DNA from 3 places in the Actinoallomurus acaciae genome. Region 3 is predicted to be linked to each of the others. Evidence: riboswitches for the same ligand, from Rfam matches in the RefSeq annotation. Region 3 holds a riboswitch; each other region holds the start of a gene.
The links. A riboswitch is a leader RNA that binds a small molecule or an ion and turns the genes downstream of it on or off. The one in region 3 is predicted to bind fluoride.

Region 1: it holds a riboswitch for fluoride, as region 3 does, so the genes downstream of both, ACFFNX_RS17665 (respiratory chain complex I subunit 1 family protein) here and ACFFNX_RS04930 (acetate uptake transporter) in region 3, are expected to answer to the same signal.
Region 2: it holds a riboswitch for fluoride, as region 3 does, so the genes downstream of both, ACFFNX_RS06900 (hypothetical protein) here and ACFFNX_RS04930 (acetate uptake transporter) in region 3, are expected to answer to the same signal.

Annotation. Positions count from the first base shown of each region.
Region 1 covers NZ_JBHLZP010000117.1:3,370-14,428, reverse strand. The annotation lists gene ACFFNX_RS17700 (ABC transporter permease) at 1-27, shown strand, start outside; gene ACFFNX_RS17695 (ABC transporter ATP-binding protein) at 24-1,526, shown strand; gene ACFFNX_RS17690 (class I SAM-dependent methyltransferase) at 1,523-2,293, shown strand; gene crcB (fluoride efflux transporter CrcB) at 2,314-2,676, opposite strand; gene ACFFNX_RS17680 (DUF190 domain-containing protein) at 2,673-3,026, opposite strand; gene crcB (fluoride efflux transporter CrcB) at 3,032-3,586, opposite strand; fluoride riboswitch at 4,082-4,156, shown strand; gene ACFFNX_RS17670 (DUF190 domain-containing protein) at 4,173-4,589, shown strand; fluoride riboswitch at 4,655-4,718, shown strand; gene ACFFNX_RS17665 (respiratory chain complex I subunit 1 family protein) at 4,800-5,762, shown strand; gene ACFFNX_RS17660 (hypothetical protein) at 5,762-6,451, shown strand; gene ACFFNX_RS17655 (proton-conducting transporter transmembrane domain-containing protein) at 6,455-7,918, shown strand; gene ACFFNX_RS17650 (hydrogenase large subunit) at 7,922-9,352, shown strand; gene ACFFNX_RS17645 (NADH-quinone oxidoreductase subunit B family protein) at 9,353-10,099, shown strand; gene ACFFNX_RS17640 (proton-conducting transporter transmembrane domain-containing protein) at 10,164-11,059, shown strand, end outside.
Region 2 covers NZ_JBHLZP010000032.1:13-8,192, reverse strand. The annotation lists gene ACFFNX_RS06930 (dynamin family protein) at 1-1,378, opposite strand, end outside; gene ACFFNX_RS06925 (DUF2180 family protein) at 1,422-1,670, opposite strand; gene ACFFNX_RS06920 (hypothetical protein) at 2,052-3,029, shown strand; gene ACFFNX_RS06915 (hypothetical protein) at 2,941-3,288, opposite strand; gene ACFFNX_RS06910 (hypothetical protein) at 3,403-4,710, opposite strand; fluoride riboswitch at 4,739-4,802, opposite strand; gene ACFFNX_RS06905 (inorganic diphosphatase) at 4,900-5,397, opposite strand; gene ACFFNX_RS06900 (hypothetical protein) at 5,477-5,911, opposite strand; fluoride riboswitch at 5,935-5,994, opposite strand; fluoride riboswitch at 6,073-6,137, shown strand; gene ACFFNX_RS06895 (NUDIX domain-containing protein) at 6,157-6,654, shown strand; gene ACFFNX_RS06890 (MFS transporter) at 6,851-8,065, shown strand.
Region 3 covers NZ_JBHLZP010000020.1:11,424-22,482, forward strand. The annotation lists gene ACFFNX_RS04875 (hypothetical protein) at 1-80, shown strand, start outside; gene ACFFNX_RS04880 (hypothetical protein) at 40-570, opposite strand; gene ACFFNX_RS04885 (hypothetical protein) at 747-1,172, opposite strand; gene ACFFNX_RS04890 (SDR family oxidoreductase) at 1,169-1,939, opposite strand; gene ACFFNX_RS04895 (RNA polymerase sigma-70 factor) at 1,984-2,901, opposite strand; gene ACFFNX_RS04900 (PP2C family protein-serine/threonine phosphatase) at 3,144-3,935, shown strand; gene ACFFNX_RS04905 (DUF4129 domain-containing protein) at 4,148-5,008, shown strand; gene ACFFNX_RS04910 (hypothetical protein) at 5,005-5,484, shown strand; gene ACFFNX_RS04915 (AAA family ATPase) at 5,481-6,455, shown strand; gene ACFFNX_RS04920 (DUF58 domain-containing protein) at 6,452-7,762, shown strand; gene ACFFNX_RS04925 (hypothetical protein) at 7,759-8,190, shown strand; fluoride riboswitch at 8,238-8,303, shown strand; gene ACFFNX_RS04930 (acetate uptake transporter) at 8,656-9,297, shown strand; gene ACFFNX_RS04935 (MutS-related protein) at 9,328-10,821, opposite strand; gene ACFFNX_RS04940 (MutS-related protein) at 10,818-11,059, opposite strand, start outside.

The DNA of each region.
Region 1 (11,059 bases), on a different contig from region 3:
CGTACGACGAAGGCGGCCGGGCGATGATCGAGGTACGCGGGCTGACGGCACGCGCCGGCGCGTCCGACCTGCTGCGCGGAGTGGACCTCGACGTACGGGCGGGTGGGGTGACCGCTCTCGTCGGGCCGTCCGGCAGCGGCAAGACCACCACCGCGCTCGCCCTGCTCGGCGAGTCGGCACCGGGTGTGGAGCTGAGCGGCACGGTGCGCGTCGCCGGCGTCCGGGTGGTGGACGAGCGCGGCGTCACGCGAGAGGCGGCCGGGCTGCACGGCGGGACGATCGCCTACCTGCCGCAGCATCCCGGCAGCGCGCTCAACCCGGCCCGCCGTACCGGCGCGGTCATCAAGGAGCTGGCGCGGCTGCACGGAAACTCGACCGTCACCGAGGCGGTCCGCAGGGCCCAGCTGCCGGTGGACAGGTCCGTGCTGCGCCGTTTCCCGCACCAGTTCTCCGGGGGACAACGCCAGCGCATCGCCCTCGCACAGGTTCTGGCCTGCGGCCCCAGGGCACTGATCCTGGACGAACCCAGCACCGGCCTGGACACCGTGACCCGACTGGGACTCATCCAGGAACTCACGGCGCTGGCCGACGACGGGATGGCGCTTCTGCTGCTCAGCCACGACCACGACCTGGTCCGCGCCCTGGCCGACCACGTCGCCCTGCTGGACGGCGGCCGGGTCACACGGCAAGGCCCTCCTCAGGACGTGCTCCCCGCCGTCGCCGCCCCGGCGGTCCGTGCCGCGCGGGTGTCCGGGGAGCCGGCGCGCCTGCGTGTACGCGACCTCACCGCCTGGCTGCGCCCGGGAGGACGCGGCACGGTGCTGGACGGCATCTCCCTGTCGCTGTCCCCGGGAGACTGCCTGGCCGTGGCCGGACCCTCTGGCAGCGGCAAGACCACCCTCGCCCGGTGCATCGCCGGCCTCCACGAACGGCGGCGAGGGCACGTCCTCCTGGACGGCACGGCACTGCCACCGCTGCGCCGCCGTGACCGTACGCACAAGCGCCGCGTCCAGTACGTGTGGCAGGAGGTCCGGGGCTCCTTCGACGAACGCCGCCCCGTACTGGATCAGGTCGCCCGCACCGCCGTCAGGCTCCGCGGAACGCTCCCCGCCGAAGCCGCCGCCGAGGCCGCCGCGCTCCTGACCCGGCTGGGCGTCTCCGAGACCACCGCGCGCCGCCGGCCGGCCGCGCTGTCCGGTGGGGAACTCCAGCGTGCCGCGTTCGCCCGGGCCGTCCTCGCACGGCCCGACATCCTGGTCTGCGACGAGATCACCACCGCCCTCGACGACACCGCCACCGACCTCGTACTCACACACGTCGCACGGCTGCGCGCCGAGGGCACGTCCATCCTGTGGATCGGTCACGACCTCACGCTCGTCCGCGCCGTCGCCGGCCGGATCGCCGTCCTCGACGGCGGCCGCGTGGTCGAGCAGGGCGACCTCGGCGACGTGCTCGACGCCCCCGAGTCCGAGACGACCCGCCTGCTGATCCAGGCGGCCCGACCACCGAGAAGGAGCGCGACATGACCGAGACGGCCACCTGGCAGGCATGGCAGGACAGCTGGGACCGCCAGCAGGAGTGGTACATGCCCGACCGCGAGGAACGCTTCCGCGTGATGCTCGACATGGTCGAGGCCCTCGTCGGCCCCGAACCGAACGTCCTCGACCTCGCCTGCGGGACCGGCAGCATCACCGACCGGCTGCTGAGGCGGTTCCCCGCGGCGCGCGTCACCGGCGTCGACATCGACCCCGCCCTGCTCACCATCGCCCGCGGCCACTTCGCCGGCGACGACCGCGTGCGACTGGTTACCGCCGACCTGACCGATCCGCTCTGGACCGGCGCCCTGCCTCACCGGTCGTACGACGCCGTGCTGACGGCCACCGCGCTGCACTGGCTGGACACCGAACCCCTCCGCACGCTGTACGGACACATCGGTGCGGTCCTGCGGGACGGCGGCGTGTTCCTCAACGCCGACCACATGACCGACGAGTCCGCCCCGCGCATCAACGCTGCGGCCGAGGCGCTCCACACGGCCCGCCGGGAACGCGAACAGGAGGCCGGCGCGCTCGACTGGCGCGACTGGTGGACCAAGGTCGCCGCCGACCCCGCACTCGCCGAGCCCGCCCGGCGCCGCTTCGAACTGCTCGGCGACCCCCGCGACCCCGCCAGGCCCAGGGGCGGCCGGCCGACCACCACCCGATGGCACCTGAACACCCTGCGCGAACAGGGGTTCACCGAGGCCCGCCAGGTCTGGTGCTCGCCCGGCGACGCCCTCGTCGCGGCGCTCCGGTAGGAGCCGCCACGCCGGGATGCCTACGCGACCGTGCCGATGGCATAGCCGATGGTGGCGGCGAGTATTCCGAGGACGAGGCTGGCCACGGCGTTGAGGCCGGCCTCGAGGAGGGAGCCGTCCTCCAGGAGGCGGGTGGTCTCGAAACCGAAGGTGCTGAACGTGGTCAGGGCTCCGCAGAATCCGGTGCCGACGAAGGTCACGGCCTCTTTGGGGAGCTGGTGGGACGCTCCGGTCAGCAGTCCGAGAACGAGGCAGCCGATCAGGTTGACCGTCAGGGTGCCCCAGGGGAAGACGCTGGGGCGACGCTGCTGGATCAGCCGGTCGATCAGGTAGCGGCTGGGTGCTCCCACGGCGCCTCCGAGCAGCACCAGGAGGACGGTCATGACTTCTTCTCATCCTTGTCGCGCCCGACGTAGCGGTAGACCTCCACCGGCTCGAGGGTGACGAGGCCCTCGTCGATGAGGTCGTCGAGTTCGAGCAGGAACTCGACGATCTTGTCTTCGGTGTCCACGATCACGATGGCCAGGGGAAGGTCGTCGCTGAGCGAGAGGAGCCGGCTGGTGTGGATGCGGGAGGAGGCGCCATAGCCTTCGATGCCGCGGAACACGCTGGCGCCGGCCAGCCCGTGCGTGTGCGCCCGGCGCACGATCTCGGCGTAGAGGGGCTTGTGGTGGTACTGGTCGGCCTCGCCAATGAAGATCGTTATCCGGCAGGCGGCGCCGTGCAGTCTCATGGTCGTCATTTCCCCTGTTCGCGGCGTACGGGCAGACCGCCGATGAGGCGGGCGAGGGTGATTCCCAGCCAGACGGCGACCAGGCCGCCGACCAGGCTGTTGAGCACGTAGGCGTCGGCGAGGATCCAGGAACCGTGGCCGGCGAGATCGCGCGTCTCGACGGCGAAGGTCGAGAAGGTGGTGTATCCGCCGAGGAACCCGACGCCCAGGAACGGGCGTACGTACCGGGTCGGTGGCCAGATGTCGAGGACGAAGACCATGAGCAGCCCGAGGGCGAAGCAGCCGGTGAGGTTGATGAGGAACGTGGCCCAGGGGAAGTGGCCGGGTCCGACCGGGATGGCGGTGGAGACTCCGTAGCGGGCGATGCTGCCGAGCGCTCCGCCGACGGAGATCGTCGTGAGGACCCTCCACTGCCGGTGGCGTCGTGGAGACCGAGGGGGGAAGGGGCCGCGCTCGGGATGGTCGGCCTCGTCGTGCAGGTCGACGTCGGGATCGATCGGGAGGTCCGGTGGTTCGCCGGGGCGCCGGTCGATCGAGTCGTCGGTGGAGCGTGAGGTCAAGGTGTCCTTCCGGTGGTCGGTCGTACGGGAGGGGCGGGCCCGGACGCGATCCATCGGGCGGGGGAGCGGGGCTCCGCCGCGGCAAGGGTGATGACGTCGGGCCGCTGCGGCTGTCCGGCGAAGGTCCGAGCGGAACCGCCGGCACGGTCAGGGGCCTAACGCCGGTTCCACCGGCCGGTTCCGGCGGGCGTACGGCGCGGCCGCCGGCGTCAGGGCCGGCCGCCGGGGAGCGGCGGTGACGGGCGCGCGGTGAGAGCCCCGTCGAGCGCGAGGCCCCGCGGTCAGGAGGATTGACGCGATATTACGCGACGATGACACGGCACCTCCCTGACTTGACGCCAGGGACCGTCAGCGGCCGATGCCGCGGTTCGTTAGGTGAGCCCCATCACCTTTGTGTCCGGCCCATTCTGCCCCATCGTTCACACGTCGCAAATGATCTCTCGCGGTTTGTCGTGAAAGGTGGCGTGCTTGACCATTCGTGCGGCCACTTGCTTCACTGGTGGCGGCGATGGATCCCGCCCGGGCAGCGCGCTCGAACCGCTCATCCGAGCTGACGGTTCCTGACGGCAGGTCAGGGCGTGATCGCATGAGAGTGGATTGCCCGGCGCTACGACTGACGATCCTCGTCGGTGAGACCGACCAGTGGCACGGTCGGCCGGTTCATGTCCAGATCGTGCATCGTGCGCGTGAGGCGGGGCTGGCCGGTGCCAGCGTCCTTCGTGGCGTGGGGGGCTACGGAGCGTCGAGTCACATCCACTCCGGCCATCTGCTGGGCCGGGGGATCGAGCTTCCGATCGCCATCGTCATCGTGGACCGTGAGGACGCCATCCGCGCGTTCCTGCCGCAGCTGGACCAGCTGATGGGCGACGGCCTGGTGATCCTCGATGACGTCCAGGCTCACCGGCATGTGCGCGTGGACCCGGACGGCCTGCTTCCTCAGCACCGGCTGTCCGACCGGCTGCACTGGCCGCGGCGCGCGTCACGAAACGGTGAGAGCCGGTGACCGGAGGCCGCCGTGACCGGCGGTTCCTGAGCGCCCCTTGTTCCCAGAGTGACTGCCGCTCACAATAGAAGTACGGCGATGAGGCTCGCCGTAACTGCGGATGCTCCCGCTGATGGCCTCTACCACCTGTCCGGTTCGTACCGGTGGATGGAGGGGAGGCCGTGTGGAGGTCTCGAAACGAACGCCCGGCGGTGAGTTCGGGGTCGTGCCATGAGCGCGGCCCTGCCCGTCCCGGTCATCCAGGCGCTGCAGGTCCTCACCATCGCGGCGGCGGCTCCCGGAGTGTCCGGCGTCATCGCGAAGGTCGAGTCCCGCCTGCAGGGACGGCGCGGCCCGCGCGTCCTTCAGCCGTACTACGACCTGGCGAAACTGTTCCGTAAGGAGTCGCTGGCACCCGAAGGGGCGAGCGGGTTCTTCCTGCTGGCGCCGCTGCTCGCCATGATGTGCTACCTGACGGTGCCGCTGCTGATCCCGGTGCTGACCAGCTACGGCCTGCCGCTCGGATACATGGGCGACATTCTGGGCGGTGGGTTCATCCTGGCGCTGGCCAGCTTCGTGGTCGCGGTGGCCGCCCTGGAGACCGGCAGCCCGTACGCGCAGCTCGGCTCCAGCCGGGCCAAGACGTTCGGCGCGATCACCGAGCCCGTCGTGCTGTTCGTGATCTTCGCGGTGGCGCTGGTCACGGGCACCGACCTGCCGTACGCGCTGGCGGCCACGGTGCGGTCCTCGGCCGGGCAGATCGTGCGGCCCGCGCACCTGCTCGCCGCGGCCGCCCTGTTCATGGTGATCCTGTACGAGACCGGGCGGATCCCGGTCGAGACCCACACCGGCACGAACGAGTTCGGCATGATCGAAGAAGCTCGCCCGTTCGAGCACTCCGGCCCCTACTTCGCCCTCCTGAAGTGGGGATCGGCGATGAAACAGCTGATCCTCTACACGATCCTGGCGAACGTCTTCCTCGCACCGTGGGGCCTGGCCTCGACCACCCGCGCCGTGGACGTGGGGCTGGCGATCGTGGCGCTGCTGGCGAAGGCGATCGCGCTCGGCTGCGTCGTGGCCGTCATCGACGACTCGTTCGCGAAGCTGCGCCTGTTCAAGATCACCGAGTTCGTGTCGGCGGCGTTCCTGCTCGCGGTTCTCGGCGTGTTCACCCTGTATCTGGGAGGCGGCTGATGAGCACGACTCTGGCCCTGACCGCACCTCCGGCACCGGGCGTCTTCGAAGGCGGCTCGAACGTCATCGCCGTGCTGGTACTGCTGATCGAGTTCGGCATGTTCCGCCAGGCCCTGCTGCGCGACCAGCTCCGGCTGTACGCGGCGCAGTCCGCGGTGATCTCGGTGCTGGCGGTCGTGGTCGCCGCCGCCCGTTCGCTGCCCGAGCTGTACGCACTCGCGGTGCTGTCGGCCGCGCTGAAAGTCGTGATCGTCCCCGTGGTGGTCCGCCGGCTGCTGCGCGGCGACGACGTGGAGATCGCGGGCAGCGGCGCGCTGGGCCCGGCGACCACGGTGCTGCTGGCGATCGTCGTGGCCGCGTTCGGGTTCTTCACCATGGGCGCGCTGGACATCCGCAGCCCGGTACTGCCGACCACGGCGCTGGCACTGTCGATCTCGGTGGTGCTCGTGTCGTTCGTGCTGATGATCGTGCGGCGCGATGTCGCGTCCCAGGCGATCGGGTTCTTCTCGCTGGAGAACGGCGTGTCGCTGGCGAGCCTGGTGGTCGCGGCCGGGATGCCGCTGATCCTGGAGGTCGCCTTCCTGTTCGACCTGCTGGTCGCCGTCGTGGTGTTCGCCGTGCTGATGCGCGTCCACCACGGCCGCGCCGAGTCCCTGTCCACGACCGGGCTGACGAGACTGCGGGGGTAGGGCATGACGGTTGTCGTGATTTTCCTGCTGGCCGCGCCCCTGCTGGTGGCGCTGGCGGCGTTGCGTGCGCCCGCGCGTGTGAGTCAGGTGCTCACGGTCGCGGTGGGGGTCCTGGCCTTCGCGGGTGTGCTGTTCCTGGTGCCGGCGGCGGCACGGCATGACGCGACGGTGTGGCGATACCTGCGGGTGGACGCCATCTCGGTGGTGTTCCTGCTGGCCACGAGCTTCCTGTACGCGGTCGTCGGCGCCTACTCGATCGGCTATCTGCGGGCGGACGAGGACGCCGAGGACTTCGGCGCCTACGCCCGGCGGTTCTACGTGGGCGTCAACCTGTTCGCCTGGTCGATGCTCGCGGCGCCGCTGATGAGCAGTCTGGCGTTGCTGTGGATCGCGATCGAGGTGACGACGGTGATCTCGGCGCTGCTGGTCGCCATCGAGGACACCGACGGGGCGGTCGAGGCGGCCTGGAAGTACGTGCTGATCGCCTCGGCCGGTCTGGGCATCGCGTTGCTGGCGACGATCTTCGCCTACTACGCGGGCGCGCAGGTCCTCGGGCAGTCCTACGACCTGACGTTCGCCTCTCTGGCCGGCGCGGGCTCACGGCTGCCGCACACGGCGGTGCAGCTGGCGTTCGTGCTGGCCGTCGTCGGCTACGGCACCAAGGTCGGGCTGTTCCCGGTGCACACGTGGCTGCCGGACGCGCACGCCGAGGCGCCCACGCCGGTCTCCGCACTGTTGTCCGGGTCGCTGCTGGCGGTCAGTTTCTATGCGATCCTGCGCTTCTACCAGGTCGCCGTCGCCACGCTGGGCCCGCGGTTCCCGCAGACGGTGCTGCTGGTCTTCGGCGTCGCCTCACTGCTGCTCGCCGCGCTGTACCTGCTGGACCAGCGCGACATCAAGCGGCTGCTCGCCTACTCCAGCGTCGAGCACATGGGCATCCTGGCGATCGGGGTGAGCTTCGGCGCACCGCTCGCGTTCGCCGGGGTGCTGCTGCACGTGCTGGCCCACGCCGCCGCGAAGGCGAACGCGTTCATGGGCGCGGGCGTTCTGGTCCGCAAGTACGGCACCAAGACGATCTCCAAGATCGGTGGTGGCCTCGACGCGCTGCCCTGGACCGGGCCGCTGCTGCTCATGGGCATCTTCGCGCTGTGCGCGATGCCGCCGTTCGGGATCTTCCGCAGCGAGTTCCAGATCGTCGCCGGCGGGCTCGGTTCGTCCCGGAACACCGGGACCGCGATCCTCGTGGTCCTGGTCACGGTCGCCTTCCTCGGCCTGTCGGTGGCGGCCAACCGGATCCTGTTCACACCCTCCGGCGACGGCGCCGTCGTACGCGGGGAGCCGAGCGCCTGGATGGTCGCACCCATGGTGGTCGGGATCGGCGCGCTGTTGCTGCTCGGTGTTCATCCGCCGGGCGACCTGGCCGACCTGCTGACACGCGGAGTCGCCGAGTTGCGGGGGGTGGGCTGAGCCATGTGGGAGAAGGTGCTGGCGAAGATCGCCGCGGGGGAGCGGTTCGCCGGGCTGCACGGTACGGCGCATGCGGACGGGCTGGTCCTCACCGCGCACGTGGTCACCGACGACGACGTGGAGATGATCGACGCCGACGCGGGCACGCCGCCGGACGCCTACCCCGCGTTGACCCCGGCGCTGCGGGCGGCGTTCTGGTACGAGCGGGAGATCCACGACCTGTTCGGCGTCGTTCCCGAGGGCCATCCGTGGCTCGATCCGCTGCTGCTGCCCGGTGCGCTGCTGCCCCGGCCCGGTGACGGGACGATGCCGGCCGGGAGCGATCCGGACGAGCACGCCGTCCCCCGCCATGTGACGGGGCCGGGGTTGTTCACGATCCCGCACGGGCCGGTGCGCTCGGGAGTGTTCGAGTCGGTCGAGTACCTCGTCGAGACCCCGGGCGAGGACATTCCGCACCTGTCGGTACGTCCGTTCTACAAGCACCGGGGCATCGAGAAGCGGTTCGAGGGCATGCCGGCCGGCGACGGCGTGCTCCTCGCCGAGCGGGTCGAGGGCGTCGCCTCGGTCGCGCACGCACTGGCGTACTGCCACGCGATCGAGCGGCTCACCGGATGCACCCCGCCGTGGCCCGCCCGGCTGGTGCGTGTCCTGCACGCCGAACTCGAACGCGTCGCCAACCACCTCGACGTCGCCGTCAAGCTCTGCGACGCCGCGGGCCTGGCGGTCGCGACCGCCCGCTTCGCCTGGCACAAGGAACGCGTGCTCCGCCTGGTCGGACGGCTGTGCGGCAGCCGGTTCGGCCGCGGCGTGGTGATCCCCGGCGGTGTCGGCCGGCTGCCGGACGGCACCGGCCTGCTCGCCGAGGTCGGCACCCTGGAAAAGGACGTCGCCCGGGACGCCCGGCTGCTCATGGACACCTCCTCGTTCCTCGACCGGCTGCGCGGCACCGGCCCGCTCACCCCGGAGCGAGCACGCGAGCACGGCGCGCTCGGCCCGGTCGGCAAGGCGTCGGGCCTGATCGACGACGCGCGGGCCAACCGCCCGTACGACGCCTACGAGGCACTCGGCATGGGCCCGGCGGCCCGGCACGACCACGGTGACGCCCTGGCCCGCCTCCAGGTCCGCTGGGAGGAGATCACCGAGTCCTTCCGCCTGCTGCGCCAGGTCATCGACGAGCTCTCCGACGCCCGCGGACCCGCGAGCGTCCCGGTGCCCGAGATCGACGGCCGCGCGGTCGGCTGGGCCGAGGCGCCCCAGGGCGAGGTGCTGTACGAGGTGTGCCTCGCGGGCGGCGTGATCACCCGCTGCCGGCCGCGCTCGGCGTCCTTCCACAACCTGGCGCTCTTCCACGACGTGTTCGCCGGCGACATCCTCACCGACTTCCCGTTCATCGAGGCGAGCTTCGGCCTTTCCATCGCGGGGGTGGCACGCTAAATGTGGATCTTCCGTGGGCTGCGCGACGGCGTCGTCACCACCCGGTGGCCGCGCCGCCCCGACACCTACTTCGACGCCTGGCGGGGACCGGCCACCGTCATCGGCGACGCGACCGGCGCGGCCGAGACGCCCTGCCCGACCTCGGCCATCCGCCGAGGGCCCGGAGGGGTCACGCTCGACCAGGGACGGTGCATCCAGTGCGGCCGGTGCGTCGAGGCCGCACCGGAGACCTTCACCTGGTCGCGCGGCTCGGACGTCGCCACGCTCACTCGTGAGGCCCTGACCGTTCCCGCCGAGACGGACGAGAACCTCGCGAAGGTCCGGGAGGATCTCGCACGCCGCACCCGCGCGCTGGGCCGGTCGGTTCACATCCGGCACGTCGACGCCGGGTCCGACGGCGCCGAGGAATGGGAGATCCTCGCGCTGCTGAACCCGGTCTATGACGTGCACCGGCTGGGAGTCTTCTTCACCGCCAGCCCCCGCCACGCCGACATCCTGCTGGTCACCGGCGCCGGGGCCCGCGGGATGACCGCGCCGCTCCGCCGCACCTTCGAAGGGACGCCGGACCCGAAGGTCGTCATCGCCGCCGGCACCGACGCCATCAGCGGCGGCATCGTCGGCCCCTCGTACGCGACCTCCTCCGGGATCGGCGAGACGGTCCCGGTCGACGTGTGGGTACCCGGCTCACCGCCCAGTCCCTTCGCGCTGCTGCACGCGATCCTGCTGGCGATCGGAGGAGTCTCATGACCGAGCGAAGCGAGGGAGCCGAAGGTACGTGCCGGTGGTCACTCCCTCCGACGGAGGAGGACTCATGACCCTTCTCTTCCTGGCCGGCCTGCTCCTCCTGGCCGTCGTCGCGGTCACCGACATCGTCTCGGGGCCGCGCCACCGGCTCCTCTCGCCGGCCGGATATCTCGTCGGCGCCGTCGCGTCGGCCTGCCTGCTCATCGCCGGGGCGGCGGCCTTGGCCGGGCGTACATTCACGATCGACCTGGACGGGGCGCTGGGCTTCGGCTCGAGCTCCCTGACCGCCGACCGTCTTTCCGGGCTGTTCCTGGTGATCGCCTTCGGCGCGGCCACGCCCGTGTCCCTGGCCCTGGCGAGCTGGTCGGCGCGGCCCGGCCGGGTGCGTCGGCGCGGGCTCGGCGCCGCGTACGCGCTCACCCTCGGCTCCGTCGCCGTGGTCATGACCGCGCACAACGCGTTCGTGCTGCTGTTCGCCTGGGAGACGCTCACGGTCGCGTTCTCCCTGCTCGCCGGCTTCGAACGGGACAAGCCCGGACGGCCACGGGCCGGGCTGGTCACCTTGGTGTTCGGCAAGATCAGCGGCGTCCTGCTGCTGTTCGGCCTGCTGCTGCTCGCCGGCAGCGCCGGATCGTTCTCCCTGGACGCCTTCGCGAGGGTGCCGGATGGCGCGTCGCGCTCTGCGGCCTACGCGCTCCTCGTGCTCGGGTTCGCGGCGAAGGCCGGTGTGGTGCCCCTTCAGGTGTGGATGCCACGTGGGTACGCCGCCGCGCCCGGACCACTCCGGGCGATCATGGCCGGGGTGGCCGTCAACGTCGGCTTCTACGGACTGTGGCGCACGCTCGCGTTGCTCGGACGGCCGCCGGCCTGGCTGGCCGGTGCCGTGCTGATCCTGGCCGCGCTGACCGCCGTGCTCGGCATCGCGCACGCGGCCGTGCAGACGAACCTGCAGCGTGTCATCGC
Region 2 (8,180 bases), on a different contig from region 3:
GGCGGATCGCGCCCGCCAGCAGTTCGGTCTGCCCCGCGTTGTCGGTGAAGACGTAGAAGAAGCGGGGATCTTCGATCAGCCGTCCCTCCTCCGCGGGCACCGCGAGGTCGAGATCGAGGAGTTCGGCCGCGTCATCGCGGACCACGGCGAGCTCACGGTCCAGCATGGCGACGAGCCGGGCGTCCAGGTCGGACAGGCCCTCCTCCAGGCTCCGCCGCCGCTGGTCCCGCCACGTCTCCACGGCGGTGCGGGTCAGGTCGACGACGTGGTCGCGTCCCTCGCGCTCGACCTCATCGGGTTTGGACAGCTCGCCGACGGCGGTGGCGATCCGGTTCGTTATCCGCGACGTCAGCCCGCGCGCCGCCTTGTCGGCCTGATCGTTCAGTGCGGCCAGCAGCCGCCGGCTCTCCGCCTCGACCAGGTCGACCGCGTCCCGCCGCCGCGCGGCGACGACGTCCAGCCGTTCCCGGAACGTCTCCAGCCGACGTGCCGCCTCGCCGCCGCGCATGTCGAGAACACGCCGTTGCAGACTGACCTCGTCGGTCAGCCGATCGATGAGGCGCTGCGCCTGCCGGGCCACCGACTCCTCCAGGTCGCCGGCGCGACCACCGGAGAGGTAGTCCGTGAAGTCCCTCGCGAAGGCCGCGAACCCGGGATCGCCGGTGCCGGCTCGTGCGCAGACCGGCCGGACGGCGATGTCCCGCCCGACGGCCCGGCTCGTGTGCTCGGCCGCGAAGGCGAGTGCCTCCTCCCGCTCCGCGCCGCTCAGCCGATCCGCCTTGTTCAACAGGATGAAGGTCGTCACCGAGCTCTCGGCGACGCGCTCCAGCAGCGCGCGCTCGGCGGCCGACAGCGGCGGGTCGGCGGTCAGCACGAACACCGCGGCGTCCATCGTCTCCAGGACGCGTTCGGCCTCCGCGGTGTTGTGCTCGTAGACCGACCCGGTGCCGGGCGTGTCGACGATCTCCACGCCGTGGTTCAGCAGACCGGCGTCGAGGTCGACCGTCACGCTCGCGAGCCTCAGGCGGTTACCGGGGTTGCCGCGCTCGGTGACCAGGTCCGCGAGCTCGTCCAGACCGCGCTCTTCCGTACGCCCGTCGGCGTACCGGGCGATGACCCGCTCCCGCCTTCCGTGGCGCACCACCGTGGCCATGGCGGTCACCGGCGTCACCCCGGTCGGCAGCACGGCGCGGCCCACCAGCGCGTTGACGACCGTACTCTTGCCCCGCTTGGCCTCGCCCGCGACGAGCACGCGGATCCGGTCCGCGGCCAGCCGTTCACGCAGACCGTCGATGCGCTCGCGATCGCCCGGATCCGCCAGCTCGGCGAGTCCGTCGAGAACGCCGAACAGGACCGCTCGGCGATCCATCGCGTCCATCACGGTCTCCTTTCGCCGGCGATGGGCGGCCGTCCTGCCGCCGCTACCACGTGGCCTCGCGGTGCTCGGCGTTCCCGTTCCGGTGCGCGGCGTCACAGGACAGGCAGCGGACGCGCCGCGCAGGCGGGCTGACCGGCACGGTCATCAGCGCCATACCGCCGAGCACCTTCTGGGTGAGGGTGTGCTCCCGGACCTTCGCGTGGTCACCGCACACGGCGGCCCCGCAGCCCGTGCACACCGCGACCGCGGCGACCTGGAGACGGAACTCGGTCGCACAGTCCAGACAGTTCACGGTCATACCTCCCTGGATTCCTGGGACACCGGCAGCCGAACGGGAGTCAGACGTGGTCTCTGCATGAAAAAACGGCCTCCTACCCGATCAGGTAGGGACCGTTGGCGGTATGACCGCGGTTCGTCGGCGAGCCCCTCCGCCGCAATTGATCATAGTTTAACCTGCCATGTCGCCTCCGGCCCAGTGCTCGCCCCGGCGAGCCACCGGACGCGGCGGATGGCGGAGACCCGTGGCCGCAGGACGGCTTACGGCCACGGGCTGGATTCACAGACGATCACTGCTTACCCTGATGTCACGGCGGAGGGGCCCGCCGCCAACCGCGGAAAGACCCGCCAACGGTCCCTGAGACCAGCACGCGACGCTTTCCGCGGAGGGCCCGTCATGCAACCCTGCCAGTGCGCCGCCGAACTCGACGCCGCCGACACACCCCTGCCGACCCGGCTCCGGCACCTGTACGTCTGCGCCGGACTGTCGACGTACCAGATCGGCGAGATCGTCGGCATCGACCGGCAACGTGTCACGCGGATGCTTCGTCACGCCGGCGTGGCGGTACGGCCGCGCGGAGCCGTCCGCGAGCGCCCGCGACGCCGCGCACCCGACCCGCCGGATCTGCCCGCCATGCTGGAGAAGCTGTACGTACGCGGGCGCCTGACGAGCCGGCAGATCGCCCGGCTCGTCGGTGTGCCCGAGCGCCGCATCCGTGAGCGGCTGCGGCAGCTGGGGATACCGACGCGAACACGGGGGCGCTGCAACCGGGAGGACCGCACCGTCCTGGACGGCGAGCGCCTGACGCACCTGTACGTCTTCGACGAGATGTCCGCCGACCAGGTCGCTCGTGCCTTCGGCGTCTCCCGCAGCGTCGTCCTGCGCAACGCGCACGAGCTGGGCCTTCCGATCCGGGTCGCCGGTCCGCCGCGGGACGGGACGGCGGGCCGGCAGATCGAGCTGATCCACGCCCTCTACGACGACTCCCTGGTACGCCGCGCGCTGGAGCGCCACGGCATCCCCCAGGTGCCGGCCGGGGGCCCGATCTGGCAGCGGTTCCCCGCTCCCGTCCCGCTGAGTGAGGAACTGCTGCGCGATCTGTACGTCGTCTGCGGAGTCGGGTCACAGCACATCGAACTGCTGACCGGCCAGCCGTCGGAGACCGTACGGCGCATCATGTCCGACCGCGGCATCGCGTTGCGACCGCCGGGGGGCCGGTCGCCGTTCATGCGCCGATGGCTCGCCGCCGAAGCCGGCGCCGCCCGCCCCGCCGCCGATACCGCGCTCAGCGTTCCAGAAGCGTCTCGAGGCGCCCGCTCGGCAGTTGCAGTGCCGCGAGCACCGCGGACAGGTCGTCGCGCTCGGCCCCGGTGATCGCCTCACCGCGGGCGTGCAGGCCGGTGAGGAGGTCATCGAGGGATTCTTCCCAGCGCCCCTCGGCGGCAGCGTTGTTGATCCTCTCCAGCGCGTGCCGCGGCAGCCGGTCGGCGAACCGGCCCGGCAGCGCGCGCATCGCCGCGGCGATCCTTCGCTGCTCCTCACGCGTCCTGGCGGCATCCGGCGCGGGACCGCCGCGGCTCGTGGAGCCGCTGGTGATCCCCAAGAACGCCAGTGCCTCGTTCACCACACTCACTTCATCTCCCGGAAGGTCGCGGTCAGGCCGAGCGGGTCGGCCGCCTGTCGTGGGCCCGGAGGCCGCGGTTCGTTCAGGTCCGGCGCGTGAGGCACCCGGCGTTCCCGTCGGCCGTCATCGCCACAGGTCGTCCTCGCTCAGGCCGAGGTAGGCCCGGCCGTCGACGATGGTGGGGACCCGGCGCCAGCTCGTGGCCTCCCGGCCGACGGGCTCGTGGCGAAGCGCCCATGCCTGTTTGAGCGTGTCCTCGTTCAGTTCCCACGCGCTCTGGCGGAGCCGGGTCAGCAGCCGCCGCCCGAACCGCTCGGCACCGCGGGCACCGGTGAGCCGCTCGCCGTGCCGCAGGCACAGGCCATGGCCGCCCTCCAACGCCGCCTGTACGTGCCGGTCGTCGGCGCAGGCCCGGATGAGGGCGAGACAGCGGTCGGCGGCCGAGGCGGCGGACCGGCACACACGGCAGGTACGGTCACCGTCCAGGTTCGCGACCGCGCGCCGGTACCGGTCGGTGACGTCGTCGTGCGCTGGACGGCGCCTCCGGCGTTGGCCGGACAGCGGTCGCGCGGACGCCGCGACCTCTTCCACCTGTGCCTGGACGGCCGCGCGGCGGGCACGCGCCGCGCGGGACTCCTCACCCGCGCGCTGGACGAGGTCGTGCAGATGGCGCGGGCAAAGCCGAAGGTCGCGCTCGCCGGGTTCGTCCTCGGCGACCAGCCAGGTCAGGTAGGTGTTCTCCGCTCGGCCGATCTGCCGGCAGCAGGGGCACGAACCGGCGTTCAGATCGTCGGCGAGCCGTTGTGCGGGCGGCCGATCTGCCGGTTCATGATGGTCGGCGACCAGCGGGTACAACCGGGACCGGGGTACGGCATCGGGGTCGATGCCCGCGACGGTGGTGACGGCGTCCTGGTCCAGCTCCGCCCGTACGACGTCGGCGGCGACCGCGGCCTGGGCCGGGCTCAGCCTGGACAGCAGGGATCGCAGGTGCGGGTGGCACAGGCCATGCCGCTCTTTCAGCACTTCACCGACGTGAGGGTCCGCCAGCATGGCGATGAGCGTGTCGGCGGCGGCCCGCGAGCGGGCGTCCGCGCCGGCGCACAGCGGGCACGGCGACAGGGCGGGCGCCCTGCCCGTGGCGATGAGCCGCTCGACGCGATCGATGGCGGCGCGCAGGACGAACTCCCACGGCCGGCGAAGGACGGCGGGCTTGTCGAGCGCGACCAGCCGTCGGGTGTGAGCCGGGCAGAAGCCCGACGAGCTCCCGAGCGCGGTCAACGTCCCCGGATCGCTGTGATGCTCGATCTCGAACCAGCGCAGCCAGGTCTCGGCCGCGTCATCGCGCTCCCGGCACAGGGCACAGCCGTCCGCGCCCAGCAGGCGCCCGGCATCGATGGTGCTCTCGTTCCCAGAACCGCGTCGCTGGATCACCGACCGAACCATGGCTGCCGCCTCCGTACTCGAAGCAGGAGCCATCAGCGGCCTGTGCCGCGGTTTCGGTGAGCCCCATCACCGGTCGGATGGTTATCTGCCCAACCGCGGACGCGGCATGCACGGTCCGATGGAAGTGATCAGCAGTCCACGGCGTTCGCGGAGACCGCGTCTCCTGCCGGCCGCGGGTCACCGTCGCGATCCCCCGGCGTCGCGAGCCCGATCGAAGGCCGCGTTGATCTCCCGGTCGGCGGCGTCCCGTCCTTGCCAGCCACGTGTGTCGGAATCCTTGCCGGGCTCCAGTTCCTTGTAGATGTCGAAGAAATGACCGATCTCCGCGCACACGAAGGCCGGAACGTCGCCCAGGTCCCGCACGCCGGCGTACCGCGGGTCGTGCGCGGGGACGGTGAGGATCTTGGCGTCGGGTCCGTGTTCGTCGTGCATCCAGAACACCCCGACCGGACGCGCGGCGACGCTGCATCCGGGGAAGGTGGGTTCTTCCAGCAGCACCATGGCATCCAGTGGGTCGCCGTCTTCAGCGAGGGTCCCGGGGACGTAGCCGTAGTCGGTCGGATACTGCGTGGCCGTGAAGAGCATGCGGTCCAGGCGGATCCGGCCGAGCCGGTGATCCATCTCGTACTTGTTCCGCGAGCCTTTCGGGATCTCGATGACGACCTCGAGTTCCATGACGCCTCCTTGTCCGGTCCGGGCGACGAACCTCGCCGCTGCGGGCCGAGGCGGCGTCGCAGGCACGGGGCCGTTCACCTCAACCTTGCCGCACGTCGTCTCGCGCGGCCTCTTCGGCCGGCGACACGCAGTCGAGGATCTCATCACGCAGATCGCGCAGCCGCTCACCCGGCAGCCCCAGGACAAGGGAGGAACCATGGTGGGTGTCGGCCCATCGCCGCATTCGGCAGCCGCTGAGGGCCGCCTCGTGGAGGACGAACTGATGGCACAGCAGGACGGTGTCCAGTTCGCCGCGGAATCGAAGCAGCGGACCCATCAGCGGCAGCGCTGCCAGCTCGCCCCGCAGACGGTAGTAGCGGGCGAGCAGCCGCCCGCACTCGCGTGCCGAGGCGCCCGGATCCGGTCCGAGGCAGCCGGCGATGGCGCGCTCGGCGGCCGTCTGCAGGCGAACCCCGCGATGGGCGATCGCCAGCAGATCCGCCTGCGGGTGGCCGCCCGTACCCGGCGTATCCATGACCGCTCCTCCTTCGACAACGTCTTCGAGGAGAGGCCATCAGCGGAACCGCGATTTCGGCGAGCCTCATCGCCCACCGCTCCGTGAATCACCGGGCGGTATCACCACTCTACGTCTTCGGCCGCATGTCACTCTGGCACCTCGCCCAGGTCGCCGAATACACTGATCGCGGCGATGAGGCTCGCCATAACCGCGCCGGACGGACGCTGATGGCCTCTACCTCTTTTTCAGGGTGGAGGCCTGTCATGCACGACCAGAACGGTTTCGGCGCCGACTCCGACGTCACGCTGGTACGCCTGCGGTGCTCGGTGATCGTCTTCCGCGATGAGAGCGTCCTGCTGCTCCATCGCACCCGAAACGGTGGCGACTGGGTGCTGCCCGGAGGATGCCCTCGCCGCGGTGAGGGCATGGCCGCCTGCGCCCGTCGTGAGGTCCTCGAAGAGACCGGGCTGCGCGCCGAGGTCAACCGGGTCGCCTTCGCGCTGGAGACCATCGCCCCCGAGGGCGCCGAACGCACCCTCGAGATCGTCTTCTGGGCCGCCGAGGCGTCGACCTCGACGGTGGTGACCGAGACCGAACCCGGCCTGAAACCCGCCTTCGTCCCGCTGGACGCGCTTCCCGACCTCGACCTGCGGCCGCCGATCGCCGGCCACCTGCGGGGGCTACGAGCACGCCTCCCCTCGACCGCACCGTACCTGGGCAATCTGTGGCGGCCCCGCAACGAACCCGCCCCGCACATGTAGCGCTCCTTCCGGGCTCCCACACCCGGGCCAGAGGCCCGCGGACCTGCCGCCGACGACCGCGGACACGCCGCCAACGGTCCCGATCCGAATCGGGGTAGGAGGCCGCCATGCACCCGAACGCTCCCCGCCGTCATGGTCGCGGACGCGGCCGACGGCCGCGGCGGGCCATACCGGCCGTGGCGGGCGCGGTGGACCGGTGACGGGCGGACGAGCGCCGGACACGCACCGGACGAAGGCGCCGGGGGCGTCCGCCGCCCTGAAGTTCGTGCTCATGGTCGGCGTCATGAGCTTCTTCGCCGACTTCGCCTACGAAGGCTCCCGCAGCATCATCGGGCAGTACCTGAAACTGCTGGGTGCGGGGGCATTCGCGATCAGCGCCGTCACGGGGTTCGGCGAGCTCGCCGGCTACGGCCTCCGCCTGATCTCCGGCCGCCTCGCCGATCGGACCCAGCGCTATTGGCCGGTGACCATCAGTGGCTACGTGCTGCAGATGTCGGTGGTGCCGCTGCTGGCACTCGCCGGGAGCTGGCAGGTGGCCGCCCTGCTGATCGTTCTCGAACGGGTCGGAAAGGCGACCCGGAATCCGCCACGCGACGCGATGCTCTCGCACGCGGCCAAGGACCTGGGCTACGGCTGGGCGTTCGGCGTGCACGAGGCCCTCGACCAGTTCGGCGCGATGTTCGGCCCCCTGGCGGTCGCGCTGGTGCTGACCCTCGGCCGGCACGACTACACGATCGCGTTCGCCGCGCTGGCGATCCCGGCCGCGATCACGCTGTCGCTGGTCGTCGCGGCCCGCCTGTTCTATCCCCGGCCGCAGGATCTGGAGGCGGGCCCCGCTCAGGTCGGCACCGGTGGCCTGCCGCGCGTCTTCTGGATCTATCTGGCCGCCGGCGCGCTCGTGGCCGCCGGGTTCGCCGACTTCCCCCTGATCGCCTACCACTTCCAGCGGGCGGGGACGGTGTCGGCCGGCCTCACGCCGCTGTTCTACGCGGTGGCCATGGCCGTCAGCGGGGTCGGCTCGCTGATCCTCGGGCGCCGGTACGACCGTGTCGGGATCGGCATCCTGCTCCCGTTGACGATCGTCACCGCGTCATTCGCACCGCTGGTGTTCCTCGGAGGCTTCTGGGCCGCCCTCGCCGGTGTCTCGCTGTGGGGTCTGGGAATGGGCGTGCACGAGTCGATCATCCCGGCGGCCGTCGCCCCGATGGTCTCCTCGAACCGGCGGGCCTCGGCGTACGGGCTGTTCACCGGCGTGTACGGGACGGCGTGGTTCGTCGGCAGCCTCGTGATCGGAGCGCTGTTCACCCTCTCGCTGTGGGCGGCGGTGGCGTTCTGCGTCGCCACCGAGCTCGCCGCGATCCCGCTGATCCTGACCGTACGGGCCGGTGCTCGCTCGCGGAGGCTCAGGTGATGTGGAGCTGCACGCCGACGGCGGCGACGATCACACCGCCCGCGGCCAGCCCGGCGGCCCAGCGCACGCGGTTCCCGCCCACCACCGCGCCCAGGACGGCCGCCAGCAGCGCCAG
Region 3 (11,059 bases):
GGACGCCCCCGATCCTGGCCGTCATGCGTAGCCACGCGATCAGCGAGGTGGCCGGTCGGCGGAGAATACGGCGTGCCTGACCGGTAGGCCCAGGTTCTCGGCGACCGCGGCGACATAGGCCGTGGCAGTGGCGCGGTCTACGCACTCCAGATCGAAGGAGTCGGTGGTGGTGACGACGAGCTCGGTCGTGCCGTCTGAAAAGGACAATGCGACGGCAGCCAGGTAGTCGCCTTGAGCGGTCCATGTTCGCATCGTTCGGACGGGCAGTGGAAAGGGCGAGATCGTGGAGTCCTCCAGCGTGCCGAATTCGAGCCATTCCTCGGCGCCGCGGTCGTCCATGGACAGGTCGGGCTCGGCGGGCCAGCGGAGGGCCGAGCGCGGCGATGGGCCACTGATGGTGAAACCTTCCTGGGCGTAGAAAAGGAGGAAACAGCCCTCGGGGGTCTCCAGCACCAGTGTGCCCCGCAGCGGTATGGCACCGTCCGCGGAAACGGCGACCAGACGCCACAGGGCGGTGATGGTGATGCCCGCCAGATTCGTTCTGGGGAGGATGGGCTGATGTTGCTCCATGGTTCTCCTCCTGCTCTGCGTCGCCGCGACTGATGCTTTTGCTCGTCGGTGGCCAGTGGTCGTGATCGCTTCCGACCGTGATCTCCCCTGATGGCGTTCGTGATCATCTTCGTGCTGGTGCTGCTGCTCGCCCTCTGTGCTCACGTGGACTCTGCATGGGGACGCGATGCTGATGGTCAAGAAGGAACGGTTCCTCGTCTACGAGGGCTACGCCTGCGGCCGTGTGACACTGCGAGCACCAGCAGTGCGGCCGCCAGGGCGATCGCGAGCACGAGCGCCGTGATCAGCATCGCGCCGGTCGATGACGCCAGGTGGTCGAGCATCGTCAGGTGCACCACGAAGTGCGGAACCGCCCACGTCAGGTACATGGCGAGTGCGACGACCGTCAGCATCTGTCGCGGGTAAACGGTTGCGGCGCCGAGCACCACCGCGCTGGCGAGAGTCATGGCGCCGTAGTCGCGCATCAGATGCTCGTTGTAGGCCATGCCCATGCCGACGACTTCGAGCGAGAAGAAGCTCACCGGGAAGAACAACGCCCAGGTGCCGACGACGGCTTGGCTCGCGGCGAGAAATCCGACTCCGGCACGCGGCCACCGGCTCATCGGCCGCTCCGCTCGCGCGCGATCCCGGCGACGAACTCGTCGAACGTGATCCGTCCGACCGCGCGCTCCCGAGTGAGGTGGTTGCCCGCACGGTAGTCCCGTATCGCCCTGCCCGGCAGGGGAACCGACCACACCGCGCGGCGGCGGCCGATCGCCCGGAGGTAGGTGCGGGCCAGTTCGGCCGCGTCACGCACCTGCGGTCCGCCGAGCTCGGGCACCCGTCCCGCGGCCGGTGCCGCGGCGATGCCGACGAGCCGATCGGTGACCTCGGTGACGTCGATCGGCTGGAAGCTCACTTTCGACGGCATCATGGTCACCGGCAGCCTGCGCTGGGCATCGCATATCGCGGTGATCAGGTCGTGGAACTGCGTCGTGCGCAGGATCGTCCACGGCAGCCCGGACTCCTCGATCAGCCGCTCGCAGGCCAGCTTCGCGCGATAGTAGCCGAGTGCGACGTCCTCGATTCCGACGATCGACACGTACACCAGGTGTGGTCTCCCCGGCGCCGCCGCTTCGAGCAGGTTGCGCGTCGCGGCCACGTCACCGCGCCCGTTGGTCGTGGCCAGATGGATGATCGCCTGTGCGCCGGTGACCGCCTCGGCGAGTCCGCTTCCGGTGCGCAGATCACCGACCGCCCACTCCCAGGCGGCCGGCTCGCGCCTCCTGCGCGTCAGCACGCGCACCCCGTGGCCGGCGTCGGCCAGCCGCGGTACGAGAGTGCGGCCGAGCCGCCCGGTACCGCCGGTGACCAGAACCGTTGTCGTCATTCACTGCTCCGTTCCGTCATGGCTCGAGACGTCGTCTTCCGCTACTAGGAACCGGATACCTCCGGTGAACGTGACAACCGCGCCGCCTGGTCCCCGAGAAAGCGGAGCTTGTCCGGGTTGGCCACTATCCGGACGGCGGTGACCCGCTCGCCCACGATCTCCAGGACGAGTACGCCGACCAGCGCCGTACCGAGCCGGCCGAGTACTGCGGGTGCGCCGTTGACCTCCTGGATGGACGCCGTCACACTCTCGACGCTTCGGCTCACCGTCGCGGCCAGATACCGCGCGACCCGCACCGCGCCCTTCAAGGGCCGCCGCGCCACGCCTGGCAGACCGCCACCGTCGGCGACCGAGCTGACGTCCTCGGCGAGCATCCGCTCGAGGCCGGCGAGATCACCGTTCTGGGCGGCGACGAGAAACCGCTCCACCAGTGCGCGGTGGTCGGGCCGATCGGCCACGGACCGCGGCAGCCCGGCGTCGGCCAACCGCTTCTTCGCACGGCGATGCAGCTGCCGGCAGTTCGACTCTGACAGCTCGACCAACTCGGCCACCTCACGGTGGCTGTAGCCGAACGCCTCGCGCAGCACGAACACCGCCCGTTCGCTCGGGGTGAGCCGCTCGGCGAGCACGAGGAACGCATACGACACCGTGTCACGTTGCTCGACCGTCTCCAACGGCCCCAACGCGCCGTCCGGCGTCAGCACCGGCTCGGGCAACCACGTCCCGACATATCGCTCTCGGCGACTGCGTGCGGAGTCGAGCCGGTTCAGGCAGAGGTTCGTCACGACCTTGGCCAACCACGCCGACGGCACCTCGACGGAGCCGGGTTCGGTGTGGTGCCACCGCAGGAACGCTTCTTGAACGATGTCCTCGGCCTCGGCGGCCGAACCGAGCATCCGATACGCCAGGCCGAGCAGTCGCGCCCGGTGCCGCTCGAATATCTCGACCGCCTCTGCCGACATACGGCAAGCATGACAGGGTACGGCGGCCGATCACGCGTCGGCTTGATCCACCAACGCGACGGTGCGCGCCGAACGCGGGCTCGCCGGAGATCACCAGTGGTTCTTCGCAGCAGACGCGTGTGAGCCGCTCGCCGTCGAGGGCGAAGTCGCAGTAACCTTGAGGTGAAGGACGGCGGAGGGACTCGCCGCCGACCGCGGACACGCCGCCAACGGTCCCTACCTCATCCAGGTAGGAGGCCGTCATGTACCCCATCGCTCCTCATGCCACGTCCGCCGACGCGCTTACATTCGACTACGCCGCGGCCTCCGATACCGGGCAGATCCGCACGATCAATGAGGATTCCGGGTACGCCAGCCCGCGGCTGCTGGCCGTCGCCGACGGAATGGGCGGACGCGCGGCCGGTGAGATCGCCAGCTCCACCGTGATCTCGAGTCTCGCCTCGGCCGACACCGACGTACCGGTGTCTGCGCTCACCCGGGTACTCGGTGAAGGCGTCAGCCGGGCGAACGAGGCGATCGCCCGGCGTGTCGCAGCCGATCCCGCACTGACCGGGATGGGTACCACGCTGACCGCGATGCTGCGGTCCGGCTCCCATCTGGCGCTCGCTCACATCGGCGACTGCCGTGCCTACCTGCTTCATGACTGCTGCCTTGAGCAACTCACCGAGGACCACACCTTCGAACGCCTGCTCTCCACCGAGTTCGGCCACCCTGCCAGACATGGCAAGCGCTTGATCCGTGTCCTGGACGGGGAGATCGACCAGATCCCCGACTTGAGCCTGCATCTCGCTCTGCCGGGCAACCGTTACCTGCTGTGCTCCGACGGATTGACCGGACCTGTGGCGCCCGAGATGTTGCTCGCGGTGCTGGCGACCTCACCCGACCCTCGCCACGCCGTCGCCCGGCTCATGGAGCAGGCCAACCGGTACGGCGGCCCCGGCAACATCACCGTCATCGTCGCCGACGCGATCGAGGACGACGGCGTCCCGCCGGTATCGCCCCTGCCGACGCTCGTCGGTAGCGCGGGCCGGTGAAGAGCTGCGAAGAGCCGTGTTCCGGCAGAAGCGGGCGCAGCAGTGCCGTGTTCACCGGCTCGTCGACTTCTCAGGTGGGCGAGATCACGCGCCGGCCGCAAGAGGCGATGGGGCACAATGGACGGGTTACAGAGGTGATGGGGCTCACCTGCGAACTGCGGCACGACCGCTGACGGTCCCTGACGCGAGGTCAGGGAGGTGCCGTGCCATCGATGCGTGCCATCGACGCCCGTACCGGGGCGGTCGCGCTGTTGCTCGGGGTAGGGGTCGTCGGCCTTCGTGCCTGGCGGGGCCTTCATCGGTTGCCGTCCACGGCCGCACACCCGCCGTCGGTCTCGGTTCTGGTGGTCGTCGCGGCGCTTGAGGTCGGCGCGGCCATCGCGGTCATCGCGGGTATCGCCATGATCTGGCGGCGTCCGCAGCGCAGGCCGGTCGGGTGGCGGATCGTGGTCGAGCCGCCACACGGTCGCCTCGCTCGGCTGGTGGGGCTGGTGCTCGCGCTGGCCGTACTCGCGATTCCCCTCGGACTCCTGGCCGCGGCGCCGTACGGCGCATCGTTCCACGACCATCTGGGGTGGTCGCATGGCCCGGCGTCGTCCCGCGCGCCGTCTCCGCCGGGCCGGGGCGCATCGACGAGTCCCGCACTGCTGCCGGTGGTGGCCGCGTCTCTGGCGATGGTCGCCGCGGTCGTTCTCCTGATCCTCTCGCGGCGGCCCGCCGCGGCAGGGGCCGTCGTGTCGCCTCGGCGACGGCATCCGCTGGTCCCGGCCGTTGTCGCGGCAGAGCAGGCGCTGGACAGGGCAGACGTTCCACGGGCGGCGGTGATCGCCTGTTATACGGCGATGGAGCGCGTGCTCGCCCGATCCGGTGCCGCGCCCGCCGACGCCGACACCCCGGCCGACGTCCTGGACCGGGCGGCCTCCGCCGGATTGGTACGCTCCGAGGCCGCCGCGACGTTGACCCACCTGTTCCGGGAGGCCCGCTACAGCCCCCACCCGATCGGCGAGGAGCATCGACGCGCGGCCCGGGCCGCTCTGTCGCGGCTGCGGCGCGATCTGGACGCCGCGTCATGAGGGCTCTGCTCGCCCTTGGGGCGGTCTGCTGCCTGGCCACCGCGTGGATGCTCGCGAATCGAGAGGGACTGATCGTCGCCTGTGCGGGGCTGACCGCGTTGAGCCTGCTCATCCTGCGGGCCGTCGTGCCGGGAGGTCCGCCCGCTGTGTCACCGCCACGTCGCCGACCGGCCCGGGACCTCGCCCGTGCCTTCCCGGGCTACCGTCGAATCCACAGCGCGCTCGGGTGGGCCGACGTCTCGGCGCGGCACTACGACCTGTCCACGCGTCCGCTGCTTCAGCGTCTGCTGACAGCCAGGCTCGCCGACCGATACGGCCTGGATCCGGCACGATCTCCCGAGCGCGCCCGGGAACTGCTCGGCGAGGAACTCTGGCCGCTGCTCGACCCGAGCCGGCCCGCGTCTTCTGACAGTGACGCGCCCGGCGTCGACATGGTCACCTTGGCCCGCATCGCCGACCGGCTGGAGACGCTGTGACCGCGCCCACGGACGTGATGGACCCGGCTGAGACGGCCCGGCACTGTGAGGAGATCCTTGACCAGATCGATCGCGCCGTCGTCGCCCAACGCGATGCGGCCGGTCTCGTCCTGCTGGCCATCCTGGCATCCGGCCACGTGCTCATCGAGGATCTCCCCGGGCTCGGCAAAACCCTGATGGCCAAGTCGTTCGCCACCGTCCTCGGGCTGGACTTCACCCGTGTCCAGTTCACGCCGGACATGCTGCCCGCCGACCTGACCGGCGCGCCGGTCTACGACCCGCGGACCGGAGGCGTCGTCTTCCGGCCCGGCCCGGTCTTCACCCAGTTCCTGCTCGCCGACGAGATCAACCGGACACCGCCGAAGACTCAGGCGGCGCTGCTGGAGGCGATGGCCGAGCAGCAGATCAGCATCGACGGGGTGACCCGGCCGCTCCCACACCCGTTCATCGTGCTCGCCACGGACAACCCGATCGAGTACGAAGGCACCTACCCGCTCCCCGAAGCCCAGCTCGACCGGTTCACGATACGGGTCCGGCTCGGCCACCTGCCGCCCCGCGATGAGGCCGCCATGGTCGAACGTCGGCTCCGCGACGGCGCGGTTCCTCCCATACTGTCCCAGATCGTCGACGCCGAACAGGTGGTGGCGATGCGCGCCGGCATCGAGCGAGTCCACGTGGACCCGGACGTGATCCGCTACGTCGTCGACCTCGTCGCCGCGACCCGGGCCCATCCGCACGTGACGGTCGGCGCCAGCGCACGCGGCACCCTGGCCACCGTTCAGCTCGCCCGCGGCCACGCCATGCTCGACCACCGCGACTACGTCCTCCCCGAAGACGTCAAGGCGATCGCCGTCCCCGCGCTGGCCCACCGGCTCGTGCTGCGTCCCGAGATGTGGGTACGGCAGGTCACCGGTAAGGACGTCATCACCGAGATCCTCGACCGCGCTCCCGTACCGAGAACCTCCCCATGAGCATGCGCGGGAGCCCGCCCCGGAGAGCGGAGACGAACGGCCATCGCGATCGGCACGCCCTCGCCTGGCGGCCCTCACCGCACGCACGTCGCCTCGCCACCATGGCGTTGCTCGCGCTGCTGGCCGCGATCGCCTTCCGGAACGCCACAGCGCTGCTGCTCGCCGCGCCGCTGCTGTGTGCGCTGGCCGCCGGGCACACCCTCATGCGCCCGGGCGAGATCCAGGTGCACATCACGGTCACGGCACGCCGCTGCTTCGAGGACGAGGACGTCGACCTGACCGTCGTCGCCGTCTCCCCCGGCGACCTCGATGTGATCACACTCGGGCTACGACCGTCCGACGTCATCACGATCGGCTCACCGGCACCACGGCAAGGACGAGACTCCCCCGGCCGGGCTGAGACGCGGTGGAGGTTGCGGCCCACGCGATGGGGACGGCATCCCATCGGGCGGGTACGGATCGAGTGCCGGCATGGCCACCGGATGTGGCAGGCCCGGCTGGACCTGCCCGCCGGCGAACTCGTCGTCTTTCCCCGCGGTCCCCGAGTCCGGCCGGCGCTCCTGCCGCCCGACCTGCCCCGCTGGATCGGCGAACACGTCAGCCGCGCCGAGGGAGCGGGCGTCGAGTTCGCCGGCATCCGCCCGTACCTGGCCGGCGACCGGCTACGGGACATCAACTGGAAGGCCAGCGGCCACCGGGGGCGCCTTCACGTCACGACCCGTGCCGCCGAACGACAGGCCGACATCGTCGTGGTCATCGACGCCCGGACCGAGATCGGGCCGCCGGGAGCCGGCACCCTGGACGCGTCCGTACGCGGGGCGACCGCGGTCGCCTCCGCCTACCTGCGCCGCGGCGACCGTGTCGGCGTCGTCGGCCTGGGCGGTCAGGTCCGCTGGCTCGCCCCGGGCAGCGCAGAGCGTCAGTTCTACCGCATCGCCGAGTGCGTCCTGGACCTGCGCCGCCTGCACAGCCAGTTGCCTCCCGACCCCGACCGTGTGCCTCGTGTCGCGCTTCCGCCCCAAGCGCTCGTCATCGTGTTCTCCCCGCTCCTGGACGAGGGCGTCATCGATGCGATCCTCGGCCTGCGGCGACGAGGCAACCCGGTGCTGGTCATCGACGTCCTCGACCGGGAGCCACCGGCCCGGCCCCGCTCAAGGCTCGACATGCTCGCGCTACGGCTGTGGCGAATCGACCGAACCGTCCTGCGACGCGACCTCGCCGAGGTCGGCATCACCACCATCCGCGAACCCCTCGACGCGGCGTTCAGCCCCCGCCGGCGTCTTGCGGTCCCCCGGAGGCGTCGATGAAGGCCCTCACCGTGGTGATCGGCCTGGCGATGCTGGGTGCCGCCGCGGTCCTCGCCTCCGGATGGGCCCGCCCAGCGGTCATGGTGGGCGTGCCGGCGGTGTTGCTGACCCTGCCCGAACGCACCCGATCCCCAGCCGCGGTCACGGCGGCGGCGATGGCGACGCTCGCGACCGCGACAGGCGGGGGCGGCGTCTCGGCGGTCTTGGGCGAAGGGCTGTTGATCTTCAGCTATCTGCTGTCCGTGGAGACGGTCGGCGAGTCGCGGCCGTTCCGGTTCGTCCTGCCCGCGCTCGCCACCGGTTCGGCCGGCAGTGGAACCGTCGCGCTCGCGCTACTCCTGCCGACCGTGCCGAGCACAGGCCTGGTCCTCATGGGCCTGACCGCGATCGCGGTCGCCTACGCACTCGCCGTACCGCCCCGCCGGTAACGGCCCCGCCACAAAGGGTATGGCGCCTCACTCCGATACGAGTTACCGTACTCGGTGGCGATGAGGCTCGCCATCAACCGCGTCGTCGTGGCGCTGATGGCCTCTAGGAGTTTATGGAGGCCGCCTTGCGCGCTTACGACGTCGTCGAAGTAAGTCAATTGCGCGGGCCGCTAGAAGCATCCAAACCGTGCCCGGCCCTTCTGCGGGGAATGCGCCGCTGCTGGGGACTGTGCCCTGGGCCAAGAATTGCCTTCCCACGCGCTTCAGGTACTGACCGCACCTGCAACTTGTCAACGCCTGCGTGCGCTTCTCCGCGATGGCCGAGCGAAGCCACGGCATCTGGGCGCGACAACACTCGGCTCGGCTCGTCTCGCCGAGTCGGCCGACATTGCATGAATACCCGATTGCAGTGACGACGGGGGTTAATAAGGGGAGTCCGCACGCAACCGAAGAAGGAGAGATGGCATGGCCACCACGAACGGCCCTTCGGCAGGACAATCCAACGATGAACCGACACTGAACCCTCGCCCTGGGATGGCCGATCCCGGCGCATGGGCGGTCACCGCGTTCGCGACGACCTCGTTCATGCTCGGCATGTACAACGCCGGGCTGCTCGATGCCAAAGGAGCTTCGATCGTCCTTCCGGTCGCGTTCTTCTTCGGCGGGCTTATTCAGATACTGGTCGCCGTACTCGAAATTACCCGCGGCAATCTCTTCGGCGCGGTCGTCTTCGGCTCATATGGCCCGTTCTGGGTCATCTACGGGGCGATCCAGACCCTGTTCTCTCATGACATTCCAGCGGCCAACCTGGATTCGGCGCTGAGTCTTTTCCTGGCGATGTTCGCGGTACTGTCCTTCTTCTTCCTCATCGCATCACTCCGCACCGACGCGGTGCTGGTCGCCATCATCGCGCTGATCTTCATCGGGCTCGTACTTTTGGCGATCGGTATCGGCGGTGGCTACACGGGAGCGACAAAGGCCGGTGGCTGGGTGACGCTGGTCTTCGCGGTCCTGGCCTGGTACCACGCTGCGGCCGACATCATCGCCAGCACGTTCGGCAGGACGGTGCTCCCCGTCATGCCCCTCAAGCCGAAGCCGGGGTCGTAGACCCCGGCGGCGAGCGGCCGTCGACGCGCGTCAGGATCGCGGTGGGGCGCCGAAGACCTGTTGGTAGAGGTCTGCACCGAAGCTGGTGGGCAGTGGTTGACCGACCTGGAGGCGGAACGTGCGGGTTCCGTCGGCTTCGCGCCCGGCACGGAGGAACAGCGCGTCGTCGGTGTGCTCGCGGTGGAGGCCGTCGGCGAGGTCGTACAGGTGGGTGACGATGAGGACCTTGATGTCGCAGTCCAAGAGCGCGTGGACGACCTGGCGGGCGATCTGGGAGCCTTCGCGTTCGTTGGTGGCGGCGAAGGACTCGTTGAACAGCACGATGCTGCCAGGGCCGGCCTGGTCGGCGATGGCGCTGATGCGGGCGAGTTCCTCGTCCAGCTTCCCGCTTTCCATCTCGGCGTCTTCTTCGCGGCGGTAGTGAGTGAACAGACGATGGCTTACGTCGGCGGTGAAGGAGGTGGCCGAGACGAACATGCCGGCCTGCATCATCAACTGGGCCAGGCCAGCGCTGCGCAGGAAAGTCGACTTGCCGCCCTCGTTCGCCCCAGTGATCACTATCAGCGGCACTCCGTCGGCGTCGACGTCGTTGCCCGCGACCCGCTCGTCGCGGCGCAGGCTCAGGCAGGTGTCGTACAGGCCGCGGCAGGTCAGGACCGGGCGGCCCGCGGGCAGCGGTGCCGGAAAGCACAGCGGCTCGCCCTTGCCGCTCAGCCGGGCCTGTAGGTTGAGGCAGCCGACGTAGAAGGCCAGTTCGCGGCAGAGCATGGTGAAGAAGCTGAGGATGTGGTCCGAGGACCGGGCCAGCGCGTCCGCGGCGAGGTTGATGCCCCGCGCCCGTATCTCGGCCAGTGCCCGCCCGCCGGCCTCGTCGCGGTCGGGTATGCGATAGGTGAACGAGGGGTTGCGGTCGCCGGTCAGGCGAACCCGCCAGCCGGGCTTGGGGTGTGGGCGGCGCAGGATGTAACCGGTGTTCTTGCAGCCGGTGCCGAGTTCGATGCTGACCAGGACGCCGTTCTTGAACTTCAGGCGGCGCAGGTGGTCCTCGATGGTGGCGAAGTAGGCGTCGTCGAGTTCGGCCCGTAGCATCCGGAAGAACCGGGTCAGCCCCGGTGAGTGGACGTCGGCGGCGTGGTCGTCGGCGATCGTGCGCAGCTTGCGCAACTGCCCGAGGAACAGGTCCATCGCCTGGACCGAGCGGTACATGATCGAGTCCGGGCTACGCAGGAAGCCGGGCCAGATACGGCGTTCACCGGCGATGGTCTCGGCGGCGAGGTTGTAGATCTCGATCAGTACGTCGCGGTGGTCGAGCCAGTCGCGCAGGATCTGCTGCCGGTAGATGATGGTGCCGGGCTCGCCGAGAGAGTTCAGCAGGGCGTGTCCGGCCACGTCACGGACGAGGGCGTCGTCGCCGGCCATGGCGTCCAGCAGCGTGTCCAGGCCGAGGTCCCGGACCAGGTCCGGGTCTTCGAGTCCCGTCTTCCAGTCGACGTCGCGGTCGGGATGGAGCAGGAACGCCTTCACGACGCGAGCCTCCCCTCGGCGCGTGCGTTGATCCGTTCTATGAGGCGGTCGTAGGTGATGCCGTACTTGTCGGCGATGGCCATGGCGTACGAGAGCCCGTCCGCAGGTCTGCGGACGATGCGGTAGGTGCGTAGAGCCGGGTTGCCGGGCACGGCCGCGGCGACCATGCTCACCGTCGAGGGCCCGAGCGCGGCGAACTCGTCGACGAAGGTGACGCACACGCACAGCAGATCCAGCG